Regions from separate parts of the Cytobacillus sp. BC1816 genome, predicted to be linked through region 1. Evidence: riboswitches for the same ligand, from Rfam matches in the RefSeq annotation. Region 1 holds a riboswitch; each other region holds the start of a gene.

Region 1 (4,230 bases):
TGGCATGCGGTGCTTTTTATCGGCACCTGCGAAGCCTTTGAAAACAAATACTTCTTCTTTTTCTTTTAAGTAGTTGATTACTTTATTATAAAGATTAGAGAATGCTTCTTCAGAGATAGGCTGGTTTACGCTGCCCCAGTCCATTTTATCTTTATTTGATGCTTCTTCAACAATGTATTTATCTTTAGGAGAACGTCCTGTATACTTTCCTGTAGTAGCGCGTACGGCACCAGTAGAGGTAAGGGACCCTTCATTGCGGTTTAAAACTTTTTCGACAAGCTGAGGAACGGATAATTGCACTTGAATGTTGCTGCCATTTAATAATTCGCTCAATTCGTTTGATATGCTTACAGAGTTCATCTGATGAATACCTTCCTTTTTCCCGATTTTTTTATGAAAGTGATTACATCTCGAAATTAGTATAACACATTAAAACGATTAGTCTATACTATTACGAAACTTTTTTATTCATGTTATAAAAATGTCATAATTGGACATGTAATCCCATTTTAATCAACTTATAACTGATATATGTTAATATAGAAGAAAGTGTTAATTTTAACATGGGACTGATCTAAAATGAAGACAATTGCCCTCTATGATGAAACTTGTTCTTTATGCAGGGAAACAAAGAAGATATTTAATAAACTTGATTGGCTGAATAAAGTGGAATGGATTTCTCTGCAGGAGTATGAAAAAATCCCGGATTCCCTCTCGTTTTCCAAGATTGACTTGCGCAGAGAGCTTCATATTATTACTCCGGCGGGTGGCTTGAAAAAGGGTTATTCTGCAGTAAGGAGACTGCTGTTCCTCTTTCCTGCCTCCTTTTTAATTAGCCTCCTTTTATATCTCCCAATGACGCCAATACTGGGCGATCCGGTATATAAATGGATTGCTAAAAACAGGCATAAATTTCTAAAGAAAAAATGTGACGACGGAAGCTGTTCGCTGTAAGCATGGATTATAATTTTCAATGCTGAAATTTTACTGTGAAAAATAATGAAAACTTGTTGACATGATTCGCTAAAATACGGTATGATTCAACCTTGAACGGATACTCTCTTATCCCGAGCTGGTGGAGGGACAGGCCCTATGAAACCCAGCAACCTGCTAAAAGGCAATAATCAGCAAAGGTGCTAACCTGACGCAAGGACGTAATTCCTTGAACGATAAGAGTGAAAGGCGCGAATCGATTTGCTTTCAACCTTTTCACTATTGAGAAGGTTTTTTATTTTGCACAGGCAATGGGATGAACGGCTTTTGGAATGTACTATTTATGTGAGTTTTTAGCAGCTTGCAGAGATGCATAAGAAAAAACGGATGCCTGGCTTTCTGGCCAGCAATGCCTATTTTTCTAATAAAAACTCCATGTTTATTTCATACTACTAAGGGAATGAGTTCCGTATCAAACAGAGATCCATGAAATGATAGGGTAAAGTTATTTTCCGCTTCCCCATTTCTTAATTCTCGCTCAATTTTCTATTTATAAGGAGGAAGCCAGATGTCAACAAAGCGTCGTTTGTTTACTTCTGAATCAGTTACTGAAGGTCATCCGGATAAAATCTGTGACCAAATTTCTGATGCAATCTTAGATGCGATTTTAGCTAAAGATGCGAATGCCCGTGTTGCTGCAGAGACTTCTGTAACAACTGGACTTGTATTAGTTGCAGGTGAAATCACAACATCTACATACGTAGATATTCCAAAAATCGTTCGTGAAACGGTAAAAGAAATCGGTTATACCCGTGCTAAATATGGTTTCGATTCCGAAACATGTGCAGTTTTAACTTCCATTGATGAGCAGTCAGCAGATATTGCAATGGGTGTTGACCAGGCCCTTGAAGCACGGGAAGGACAAATGAGCGATCAGGAGATTGAAGCAATCGGTGCAGGGGACCAGGGCTTAATGTTCGGTTTTGCCTGCAACGAAACGAAAGAGCTAATGCCTCTTCCGATTTCTTTAGCACATAAACTTTCCCGCCGCCTGACTGAAGTTCGTAAAGAAGAAATCCTTCCTTACCTTCGTCCGGACGGAAAAACTCAGGTAACGGTTGAGTATGATGAAAATGACAAGCCAATCCGCATTGACACAATCGTTATTTCTACTCAGCATCACCCTGAGATCAGCCTGGAGCAAATCCAGCGCAATCTTAAGGAACATGTTATTAATCCGGTTGTTCCAAAGGAATTAATTGATGAGAATACGAAATACTTCATTAACCCAACAGGACGTTTTGTAATCGGCGGACCTCAAGGGGATGCAGGCCTGACCGGCCGCAAAATCATTGTTGATACTTACGGCGGATATGCCCGTCATGGCGGAGGCGCGTTCTCCGGTAAGGATCCTACAAAGGTTGACCGCTCCGCTGCTTATGCTGCTCGTTATGTAGCGAAGAACCTTGTAGCAGCAGGTTTAGCAGAAAAAGTTGAAGTTCAGCTTGCTTATGCAATTGGTGTAGCACAGCCTGTGTCGATTTCAGTTGATACATTCGGAACAGGCAAAGTGGAAGAAGATGTACTAGTTGATCTAGTAAGAAAACATTTTGATCTTCGCCCTGCAGGAATTATTAACATGCTTGGACTTCGCCGCCCAATTTACAAGCAGACAGCTGCTTACGGACATTTCGGACGTACAGATGTTGATCTTCCTTGGGAGCGTACGGACAAAGCCGAAATCCTTCGTTCTGAAGCTTAATAAAAAGAAAGCGGGAGTTGCATTAATCAATGTAACTCCCGCTTTCTTTTTTGCGTCATTATACATAAAGGGTGTTTATTCACTTTTCGGTCTTTATGCTCTTTAGTCGTTTATAATTTTATGTTATCGTATAAACTTCGGATAATGGCTTAATTTTCCGCACATATTTTTTTTATTATCCACGTGCTAATTATAAATGATTAGTGGTAGTATTATAGGGTATGTTTTCTAAGGACAAAGGAGCCGTTAAGGCTGTATCTAAATATTGAGAATAGAATGGAGTAGGTGACGTACATAATGTGTGGCTTTATTGGTTGTGTACATGAAAAAGCACAAAATTACCGTGACGCAGATAAAGAACAATTTCAAAATATGAATGATATCATTACCCATCGGGGTCCGGATGATTCAGGATACTATTTTGATGATCATATTCAATTCGGCTTTCGCCGGTTGAGCATTATCGATATTGAAAGCGGACACCAGCCGCTGACTTACGAGAATGAGCGTTATTGGATTATCTTTAATGGTGAAATCTATAATTATGTGGAACTTCGTGAAGAACTTCTCAAAGCTGGCTTAAGCTTTGAAACAAGCTCCGATACAGAAGTGATAATTGCCCTTTACAGCCATATGAAAGAAAAGGCTGTTGAAAAATTACGCGGCATGTTTGCATTTGTCATTTGGGATAAACAGGAGCAGTCACTATATGGAGCCAGAGATCCATTTGGGATTAAGCCTTTCTTTTATTACGATAAGGGAGACCGCACGTTCTTTGGATCAGAGAAAAAGAGCATTCTTTTGGCGCTTCAGAATGATGTATTAAACTATGACTCCCTCCAGCATTATCTGACCTATCAGTTTGTGCCTGAGCCAAACACGATGTCAGAGGGAATCCATAAGCTGGAGCCTGGTCATTATTTTACTAAAAAAATTGGTGCTCCGATGGATATTAAGCGATATTGGAAAGCTGCTTTCCATCCAGTGCAGAAGTCAGAAGCTGATTTCACGAAAGAAATAAGAGATGTTTTGTTCGACTCAGTCAAGATGCATATGCGTGCCGATGTTCCGGTAGGTTCATTCCTTTCAGGCGGAATTGATTCTTCCATCATTGCTTCCATTGCGAAAGAATTCCATCCTGCAATTAAAACATTCTCTGTCGGATTTGAACGCAATGGCTTCAGCGAGGTGGATGTAGCGAAAGAAACAGCTGAAAAGCTGGGTGTCGAAAACATCAGCTACATCATAACTCCTGAGGAATACATGAATGAGATTCCGAGAATCATGTGGCATATGGACGATCCGCTTGCTGACCCGGCTTGTGTGCCCCTTTATTTTGTGGCAAGAGAAGCAAGAAAACATGTAACGGTTGTACTTTCAGGTGAGGGAGCCGATGAGCTATTTGGCGGCTATAATATTTACCGCGAACCACAATCCCTGGAAGTCTTCAATAAAATTCCTGCTATAGGCAAAAAGCTTCTTCGCATGATTGCTAACATGATGCCAGAGGGAATGAAGGGGAAAAGCTTTATCGA
Region 2 (4,230 bases), 2.1 Mb from region 1:
AGCCAATTTCACCTGCAGCTTCAATTAATTTCGCCTCTTTGTAGAATCCAAAAAAACCGATGCCAGCTCCTAAAATAATATAAATAACGATATCGGGAATTCTTAAGATCTTAATCCCGATTATGGCAGTTATATAAAGGGCAATAAAAATGAGCCCAATTGCAAGAGGCAAATTCATATTCCGTATTTCATCCTTTTCTGAATCTGTATTTTTACGGACTTCAATACCCTCTTTGTCTGAATTTCACTCCTGTCAGTTAGATCCAAAATCGGATAGAACAAATTGTGTACTTCCCTCCAAGGATTGTTTTTTCGATTGTGCTTAATCTCGGCAATGAATACTAAAATATTGATATAGAGAAAATTCGACAGGTCCCTGGCACCAATAAAATTTGTCGATAAAAAAACAAGCTATATTACTGGACTTTTTTTATTAAAGCGTTTATTTTACTATAAAAAGGCAATATTCTATGTATAAGTTCAATAAAACGGAATGGGATGGTGTTACGATGGCAGACAAGAAAAATGTTAAAACTCCCGGCAAAGATCTCAATATTGGTGCGAATGTTTCATTAAACGGCCTGGTAACAGCTGTTTTTGATAATATGGTCCATGTCCAGATTGGTGCTAAGATTGTAACGGTCCATGTAAAAGACCTTTATTCTGGATTAAATAAACCTTTATTAAAAAACCAGCAGGCATAAAGTGAAACTTCAATCAGTGGGGGGCTTTATACCCCACTGATTGTAAGTTGAGGCCCACAGGAAGTGCGGATTACAAAGACGTTGACACAGGAAAAGGAAAGCTGCGGCAGCGATGCATAGCTTTTTGGAGGACGTGGCGTTTTTAGTCTTTGTTCTGCTGTCTGGCCTTTATGGGCAGTTGGACTCCCGCTTACCTCTTTCGATTCCTCTGAGTCTTGAAGAGGGGGGCATACTGCCCGTTAGACTTCGATAACATCCACCATCTCTAAACATACTTCAGGAGGGGCAGCTCATAAGCTTGCCCCTCCTGTTTTTCATTATGTTTTCAGGTTATACTGTTTGTACCTGTTTATTTTCCTTTGCAGCCGGAGCATAGTCTCCAAGCACCTGATAAGCCTTCAAATCTGATGTATCTAATAATGACACAGCTTCCAATGATGCCTTAAAGATGAATACTTCTTTTGACACTTTGCTGATTATTTCACACCCCTCAGGCAATTCCGCTTTATCAGCATCACCCCAAATAATCCAAACTGGCTCGTAAATAACAGTTCCCTCCGGCCTGCCTTCCTCAAAGACTGAAGGAATATCCCCTCTGCCTACATGAATCAAATCTTCAATAATTGCGCTAGCTGTCGGAAACATGCCGGCTCCAGGACCCTGCAAGCTGATATTCCCGACTATATCCGCATCAATTGAAACTGCATTTTGCACTCCTTCTACTCTGTACAAGGGATGTTCCTCCCCCGTCAAGACCGGTTTTACAGTACAGCGGATAGTATCTTTTTCCCTCTCAATCGATGCTACATGTTTAAATTTCAGTCCCAGGGAATCAGCCATACGAATTTGTTCAATTGTAATGTCAGTAATGCCTTCTCTAACAGATTTTCCTTGCGCCGGTGCTTTCCCAAACACCAGCTCACTCAGAACAACCGCTTTGTAAAAAGCGTCATATCCTTCGATATCATTTTTGGGATCGGCTTCTGCATATCCTTTTTCCTGAGCTATTTTCAGTGCTTCTTCAAATGATAAGTTCTCTTCGCGCATACTTGTCAAAATGAAATTCGATGTGCCATTTAAAATTCCTTCTATCCGTTCAATCTTGTTGGCATTCAGCAGCTGCTTAATAGTCTGAATTATAGGGATTCCGCCTCCTACTGTTGCTTCGAATCCTAATGATACATTATTCTCTTTTGCGAGCCTAGTAAGCTCACTTCCATGGAATGCAAACATCTCCTTATTTGCTGTAATGACATGGCATCCTCTCGATATTGCCTGGCGCAGATACGTATACCCTGGTTCCCTGCCAACAATGGCATCAATTACGACATCAAGCTTAGGAAGGTCAATAATATCTTGAAAGTCATCAGTTAAAAGCACCTCATCATCAGGCACAGAATGCTTACTCACATTTTTGACAAGGATGGCAGAGACCTTCACTTCTTTCCCGAATATTGCCTGAAGCCTTCCCTGATGTTTGCTGATCGTTTCATACACTCCTTTTCCAACTGTTCCAAACCCCAATAGCCCAATCGTTATCGCTGACATTTCTCATTCCTCCTGGTTCATGTTTAAAGTACAGATACTTATAAAAACAAAAAAACCCTTCCGTCTATTACAGACAAGAAGGGGTTTGAATTTACTTTCCGTTCATTCCGCCTTCTTATCTTCGGAAAATGATTTCCTCTGAATTTGGCACCGTGCATAAATGCTGGTTGCCGAGGCTTCATAGGGTCAGTCCCTCCGCCTCTCTTGATAAGAAGTTTCTAAGTATTCAATTTATATGAATCATAAACATTTATAAGGACTGCGTCAACCTTTTTTGAAAAAATATTTTCTTCAAACGCTTTCATTTTCCTCGAAATCTTCAATAATGATTTCAAGAAAATGCTTAAGAATTCTGGCAGTCATCCCCCAAATAACCTTATCCTCAAAAAAGTAAAATACTTCTTCTACTTTCCTTGTCTGCCAATTGTAATTTTCGCCTCCGGCAATCAAGTCAAAAGGAAAATTTTCTTCGGGCTCTACTTTAAAATTCACGTGATACGTTTCCGGCTTTACTTTTTTTAGAAAGGAAAGAGGCACGGTAAAAACTTCTTCTACTTCGTCAGGGTTTGGCACGATCTGATCAGGATTATGGATAATACCTGCATAAGGGTAAATAATTTGTCCGAAGGAAATCATGTAATCCAACGGGGACACATCTGTGATGCTGTCTTCACTTATGCCAAGTTCCTCTGAGGTCTCACGGATGGCCGTATGCTCCTCATCCCTGTCTTCCGGATCTATTCTTCCGCCGGGGAAACAGACCTCCCCAGGCTGCCTTCTCATTGTAAGTGAACGCACCTCAAAAAGGACATGTGTCTCCTTATTCATCTCAACAAGCGGAAGCAAAATAGCGAATTTTGAAAATCGCTCACTCCCTAAAACGACTGGGGTCCTGTTACTTAATCTTTTAGCCAGTTTCTCAATCTCCATATCCCCACCTCCAGCAGCAATTCCAATTTATTGGCTATTACCTTTATCATACTGTATTTACTGTGTTTTATTAATTCATACGGCTTGTACCATGTAATGATCCAGGACAGTCTATTATTTTGATGACTGTCCGCCCTTCAAAATATAAAAGAAAGTTTCTCCTCCTGCAATTCAGGGAAAATAGAAAATACAATATGACATGAGGAGTGAAAACATGAAGAAAAATATATTAGTAGGCGGGTATGATACACAGGAAGAGCTGAGAGATGCTATTGAAGGGGCAGAGTCAAACGGGTATCAGAAAGACAACCTGGTGATTGTTTCAAAAGATGGTGCGAATCTTGAAAGCTTTGCAGACAATTATGGAGTGAACTTGCGAATAGTCGGATCCCAGGAGCTCGGCAATCAGCGCTTTCTTGATTCAGTGAAAGCCCTTTTTATGGGAGAAAATCCAGCCACAAGTTCAGGAATGGATCCTGATAAAAAAGATGGTACACGGTTTGATGACCATGACCTGGATAAATACGCAAGCATGGTGTTTGATGGAAAATATGTCTTAATCGCAGATTACTACGGGAACTATCCTACTTCCCAGGAAGACAATCAAACGATCAGTGCTGTAGACTCAGAAGGAAACCTCGAAAGCGCTTCAGCACGGGAAGTTGTCCATGAAGCAGATATCAAAACACTGGAAGATAAATCCAGCAACTCATGTGCTGCCGATCATCAGGAAATCAATCGTGTTCACTTTTCCCCCAAGTCTCTTGATGTGAAAACCAGTGCTGAATTAAACTGGGATGATCGGCTTACAAAGGAAAGGCTCAAATAGCAATTGGCCCCCCGTATGGGGTCTTTTTTTAGAAATAAAAAAGAGAGGTTCCCCTCTCTTAAGCATACTTCTTCTTATCTTCCTCCTCTTTGAAGAAACTCTTCATTGCATGGAATACATCTGCTTTTTGCTTAAGGATATAATAGCGAAAATCCTCATTTTTAATATTTTTATAGGCTGACATCAGGGTTGAGTGGCGGTTATACTGGTTGACCTCGC
Region 3 (4,230 bases), 2.5 Mb from region 1:
TAAAGGTGTCCTCATCCTCTAGTTTCCTCATAATAGAAGGCTTGCAGCAGCCGCAATTATTATTGCATTTTTCATCGCAGCTATGAGGCCATAAGATTTTTATTGTATCACCGCTAAAATCAGAACTATTGCAGAATACCTCTTCAAAGGGTCCATACTCATTCAGTACAGGTGCCACAAAAAAGTCTATTCCTCCGCTGACTATATAAAGCGGTATTTTTTCTTTTGCCAGAAAATCGATAAATGGCTGAAATCCCTCTCTTACTCTCGCATTTTCTAAGATGAAATCGGTGATATCATCTTTCAGACTGCTTGGGAGAAGGGAAAACATCTTTCCTACTCCTTCTTGAATGGATATTTCCTGTCCCAAAACTTGATTTTTAATCCCTTCCCAATGGGAAGGAGCAAAGTGCTTCATGATATGAATGATGTTATCATTTTCGGTAATAGTTCCATCAAAATCACAAAAAACCGCCACTTTAGCCATTCTTTACAGCCACCTCTTTATATCCCCACAAATCAATCGCTTTTTTTAATTCAGGGAAGTTTGATGGAGCATCTGTCAAAGAAGCCCCCTTTAAAATTAAATCAATTGCCTGGCGGAATGCCAAACCTCCTCCTCTTGCCCCATCCGGATGCCCATGTACGCCACCTCCGGCATTAATTACACTGTCTATTCCGAAGTCTTCGAAAAGCAAAGGCACAAGACCCGGGTGGATGCCGGCCGATGGAACCGGAAAGGTTCTTTTGCAGAAATCATTCTTAGTCAGGGCATCCCCAATTGACAATGCCTGAGTTTTTTCAAGGGCAACCGATCCATAAGGTGATGGGAATAGAGACAAGTCGGTCCCTGCATACCTGAGGAGTTTGCCTAAAAGCAAAGGATAGGAAATCCCATAAACACTTGAAGCAGAAAGAGCTCCACTAACCGCAGGATGTGCCATGATAGGCAGCCCAATCTCATTATCTTCTCTTAGTGACTGCAAAACATCGAGCCCATAAGAAAATACATTGAACAGAAGAAGGTCTGCACCAAGGCTGGATGCTTTCCTTGCCTTATCTTTTAAATCAAAAGACCTCCCTGTTAAATTCACAGCATATAGGGTACGGTGGCCTGTTTCCTCATAAACCTGCCTTAGCACTTCTTTGCCTTCTGTTATCCGGTCTTCAAAAGGTGTAAGGCGGTTTTCAAATAGAATTTCATCATCTTTTACAAGGTCGATTCCACCAAGGGCCTGTTCCCTCAGCTGCGAAGTTAAAAAATCCATGTCTTTGCCAAGCACCCCTTTGAAGATACTCATCAAAAGGGGTCTATCATATACATTCAGTTTTTCCCTCAGTCCGTCAATCCCAAATCGAGGCCCAGGGAAAAAGCTTTTAAGTTCCTTGGAAAACTGTAAATCTAACAATTTAATCTTTCCATCCAATGATAGTTTTCCAAAGACTGTTGTCAATATTGCCGGTAAATCAGGACTGAAATTTACAGTAGGATAGGCAATCTTAATGACTGCAGCTGTTTCCTTTCTTTCTTCATCTTTAGTATGGTCTTCAACAGAAACGACCCTGCCTTTATGCTTTTCCAGCTGCTGTTTTTCAAGTTCGGGCAAATGGGTCCATGACCCGACCGTTAAGCCTAAAGCGATCTCCTCAGCCTTTTTCTCCGGGTTATGTTTTTCATCATGAACCAGATACGTTGCAATAATTTCACTCATGTATATCCTTCCTTTCAAAAATCAAAGAATGAGAACGATAAAAAACCTCTTCAAATAAGAAGAGGTTAGCATAGCCATCTAACATCTTCTTATCTATCAGCTATAAGCTGCAAGATTTAGCACCGTGCTCAGGTATAAGTCGGTTGCCGGGCTTCATAGGGCTAGTCCCTCCGCCTGCTCTTGATAAGAAAACGAAACAAGTATTCAGTTAATTTAGAATTAAAATTTAATTAAAATTATGACAGTGCTTAATATTTTTGTCAATTGAATTTTGAAATAAATTTAAAATAAATTTAATTTTTGTATTCGTGCCACCGCTTCTTTAAGTCTATCCTCAGATGTCAGTAAACCGGCTCTCACATACCCTTCTCCAAAATCACCAAATCCAATGCCAGGTGCAACCGCAATATGCGCTTTATCTAAGAGATAGTCAGCAAACTCTTCCGATGTAAATTGTTCAGGGACCTTAAGCCATGCAAAAAAGGAGCCTTTAGGAGCTTGTACATCCCATCCAATTTCCCTAAGGCCAGAGATGAATGAATTCCGTCTGGATTCGTAGATGGAATTCAATTCCTTAACACAATCCTGTGGTCCTGACAGAGCAGCTGCTGCAGCTTCCTGAACAGCACCAAACAAGCTGACATATAGATGATCCTGCATAAGGTTCAGTGCTGTGATGACACTTTCATTTCCAGCTGCAAATCCAACTCTCCAGCCTGCCATATTAAAGGTCTTTGAAAGTGTATATATTTCAATTCCGACCTCTTTTGCCCCTTCTGCCTGAAGAAAACTTTCAGGTTTTATGCCGTCAAAACCAATTCCTCCATATGCAAAATCATGGATAATGCAAATGCCATGGCTTCGGCTCAAATCAACTGTTTCTTGAAAAAAATCCTTGTTTGCCACTGCTCCAGTCGGATTATTTGGATAATTAAGGAACATCAGTTTTGCTGCATTTAGCTGGTCTGCTGACAATTCATTGTATACTGGCAAGAAGTTATTTTCCTCTCTTAGAGGCATTGTCACCATCTTTGCTTTGGCAAGTGCCACACCTGACCAATAATCAGGATATCCCGGGTCCGGAACCAATATGCTGTCCCCAGGATTTAAAAGGCATTGAGGGATTTCAACCAGGCCGGCTTTACCACCAAAAAGGATGGCTATTTCGGTTTCGGGATTCAATTCAACATCAAATTCCCTTTTATAAAAGTCTGCAGCTGCCTTCTTAAAGTAAGGGAAGCCCTGGAAAGGGGAATATTTATGATTTTGCGGATTATCGGCTGCACTTTGAAGACTCTTGACAATATGCTCTGGTGTAGGCATATCAGGGTTTCCTTGTCCAAGATTGATGACATCATGCCCTTGTTCGAGCTTTTCCCCCACTTTAGCTGTCAAAGATGCAAAGAACTGTTTAGGCAGACTTTTCAAAAGATCTGATTGCGGATAATTTACCAAATTGTTCACCTGCTTAAAAAAAGATTGAAAATATAGTCACAAATGATATAACGTAAATGGTAAGATGTAAAGTAAAATTTTGAAAATTTCCATCTATCGGACTAATATTACCATAAGGATATAATGATTGCGGGGGAGTTTTATGAAATTAAAGATTGCCTGTTTGCAAATGGATATTGCATTTGGAAAACCTGAGGAAAATTTTAAAGCAGCCGAAATTATGATTAAAAAGGCGATTAGGGATAATCCGGATGTTATTGTGCTGCCGGAACTTTGGACTACTGGCTATGATTTGACCAGAATGGGTGAAATTGCAGACCAGGATGCCGGATCATCGCTAGTTTTTTTGAAAGAGGCCGCACAGAGCAATCGGGTTCATCTGATTGGCGGATCTGTTGCAAAGAAAACACCCGAAGGCATTTACAACACTCTGCTGATTGTAGATAACAAAGGTGACCTTATACATGAATACAGCAAGCTGCACTTATTCAAGCTAATGAATGAACATCTCTATCTGAAAGGAGGGAAATCCAAGGGAGTATTTTCTCTGGAAAATAGGAAGTTTGCAGGGATGATTTGTTATGATATCCGTTTTCCTGAGTGGGTGCGGACCCATACAGCAGAAGGTACTGAAGCTTTATTTGTAGTAGCTGAATGGCCACTGGCCCGGCTGGCACATTGGCGGGCACTTTTGATTGCACGTGCCATTGAAAACCAATGCTACGTAATTGCATGCAACCGCTCTGGCTCTGATCCTGACAATGTCTTTGCAGGCCATTCAATGATTATAGATCCCTGGGGCGAAGTGCTTGCAGAAGGTTCTGAAACGGAAGAAATCCTATATGCTGAAATAGACCTGGATAAAGTGAAAGAAGTCCGCAGCATGATTCCTATTTTTACTGACCGCAAACCGGATTTTTACTCTTAATGGCATGCAGGGGCCCTGACTGGGGCCCTGCCCTGCTTTACCCTTCTATTTTTGCCCACATTTCCTGAGGATTTAATTCATAAATGCCATTTTCCCTGTACATATAATGATTTATAATAAATTCTCTGCGTATCG

The links. Region 1 has a riboswitch for S-adenosylmethionine ahead of metK (methionine adenosyltransferase). Riboswitches for the same ligand answer to the same signal wherever they lie in the genome.
Region 2: another riboswitch for S-adenosylmethionine. It lies ahead of ACR42H_RS06400 (homoserine dehydrogenase); the one in region 1 lies ahead of metK (methionine adenosyltransferase).
Region 3: another riboswitch for S-adenosylmethionine. It lies ahead of ACR42H_RS08430 (2,3-diketo-5-methylthiopentyl-1-phosphate enolase); the one in region 1 lies ahead of metK (methionine adenosyltransferase).

The regions. Positions count from the first base shown of each region.
Region 1 covers NZ_CP195611.1:4,410,480-4,414,709, reverse strand. Annotated here, with positions in the region: gene pckA (phosphoenolpyruvate carboxykinase (ATP)) at 1-360, opposite strand, end outside; gene ACR42H_RS22345 (thiol-disulfide oxidoreductase DCC family protein) at 580-954, shown strand; SAM riboswitch class I at 1,060-1,176, shown strand; gene metK (methionine adenosyltransferase) at 1,502-2,695, shown strand; gene asnB (asparagine synthase (glutamine-hydrolyzing)) at 2,993-4,230, shown strand, end outside.
Region 2 covers NZ_CP195611.1:1,195,834-1,200,063, reverse strand. Annotated here, with positions in the region: gene ACR42H_RS06410 (cation:proton antiporter) at 1-178, opposite strand, end outside; gene ACR42H_RS06405 (hypothetical protein) at 471-704, shown strand; gene ACR42H_RS06400 (homoserine dehydrogenase) at 1,035-2,252, opposite strand; SAM riboswitch class I at 2,365-2,466, opposite strand; gene ACR42H_RS06395 (NUDIX hydrolase) at 2,544-3,182, opposite strand; gene ACR42H_RS06390 (general stress protein) at 3,397-4,011, shown strand; gene yhbH (sporulation protein YhbH) at 4,070-4,230, opposite strand, start outside.
Region 3 covers NZ_CP195611.1:1,591,027-1,595,256, reverse strand. Annotated here, with positions in the region: gene ACR42H_RS08435 (2-hydroxy-3-keto-5-methylthiopentenyl-1-phosphate phosphatase) at 1-487, opposite strand, end outside; gene ACR42H_RS08430 (2,3-diketo-5-methylthiopentyl-1-phosphate enolase) at 480-1,712, opposite strand; SAM riboswitch class I at 1,799-1,902, opposite strand; gene ACR42H_RS08425 (pyridoxal phosphate-dependent aminotransferase) at 1,995-3,167, opposite strand; gene ACR42H_RS08420 (carbon-nitrogen family hydrolase) at 3,310-4,095, shown strand; gene ACR42H_RS08415 (metalloregulator ArsR/SmtB family transcription factor) at 4,133-4,230, opposite strand, start outside.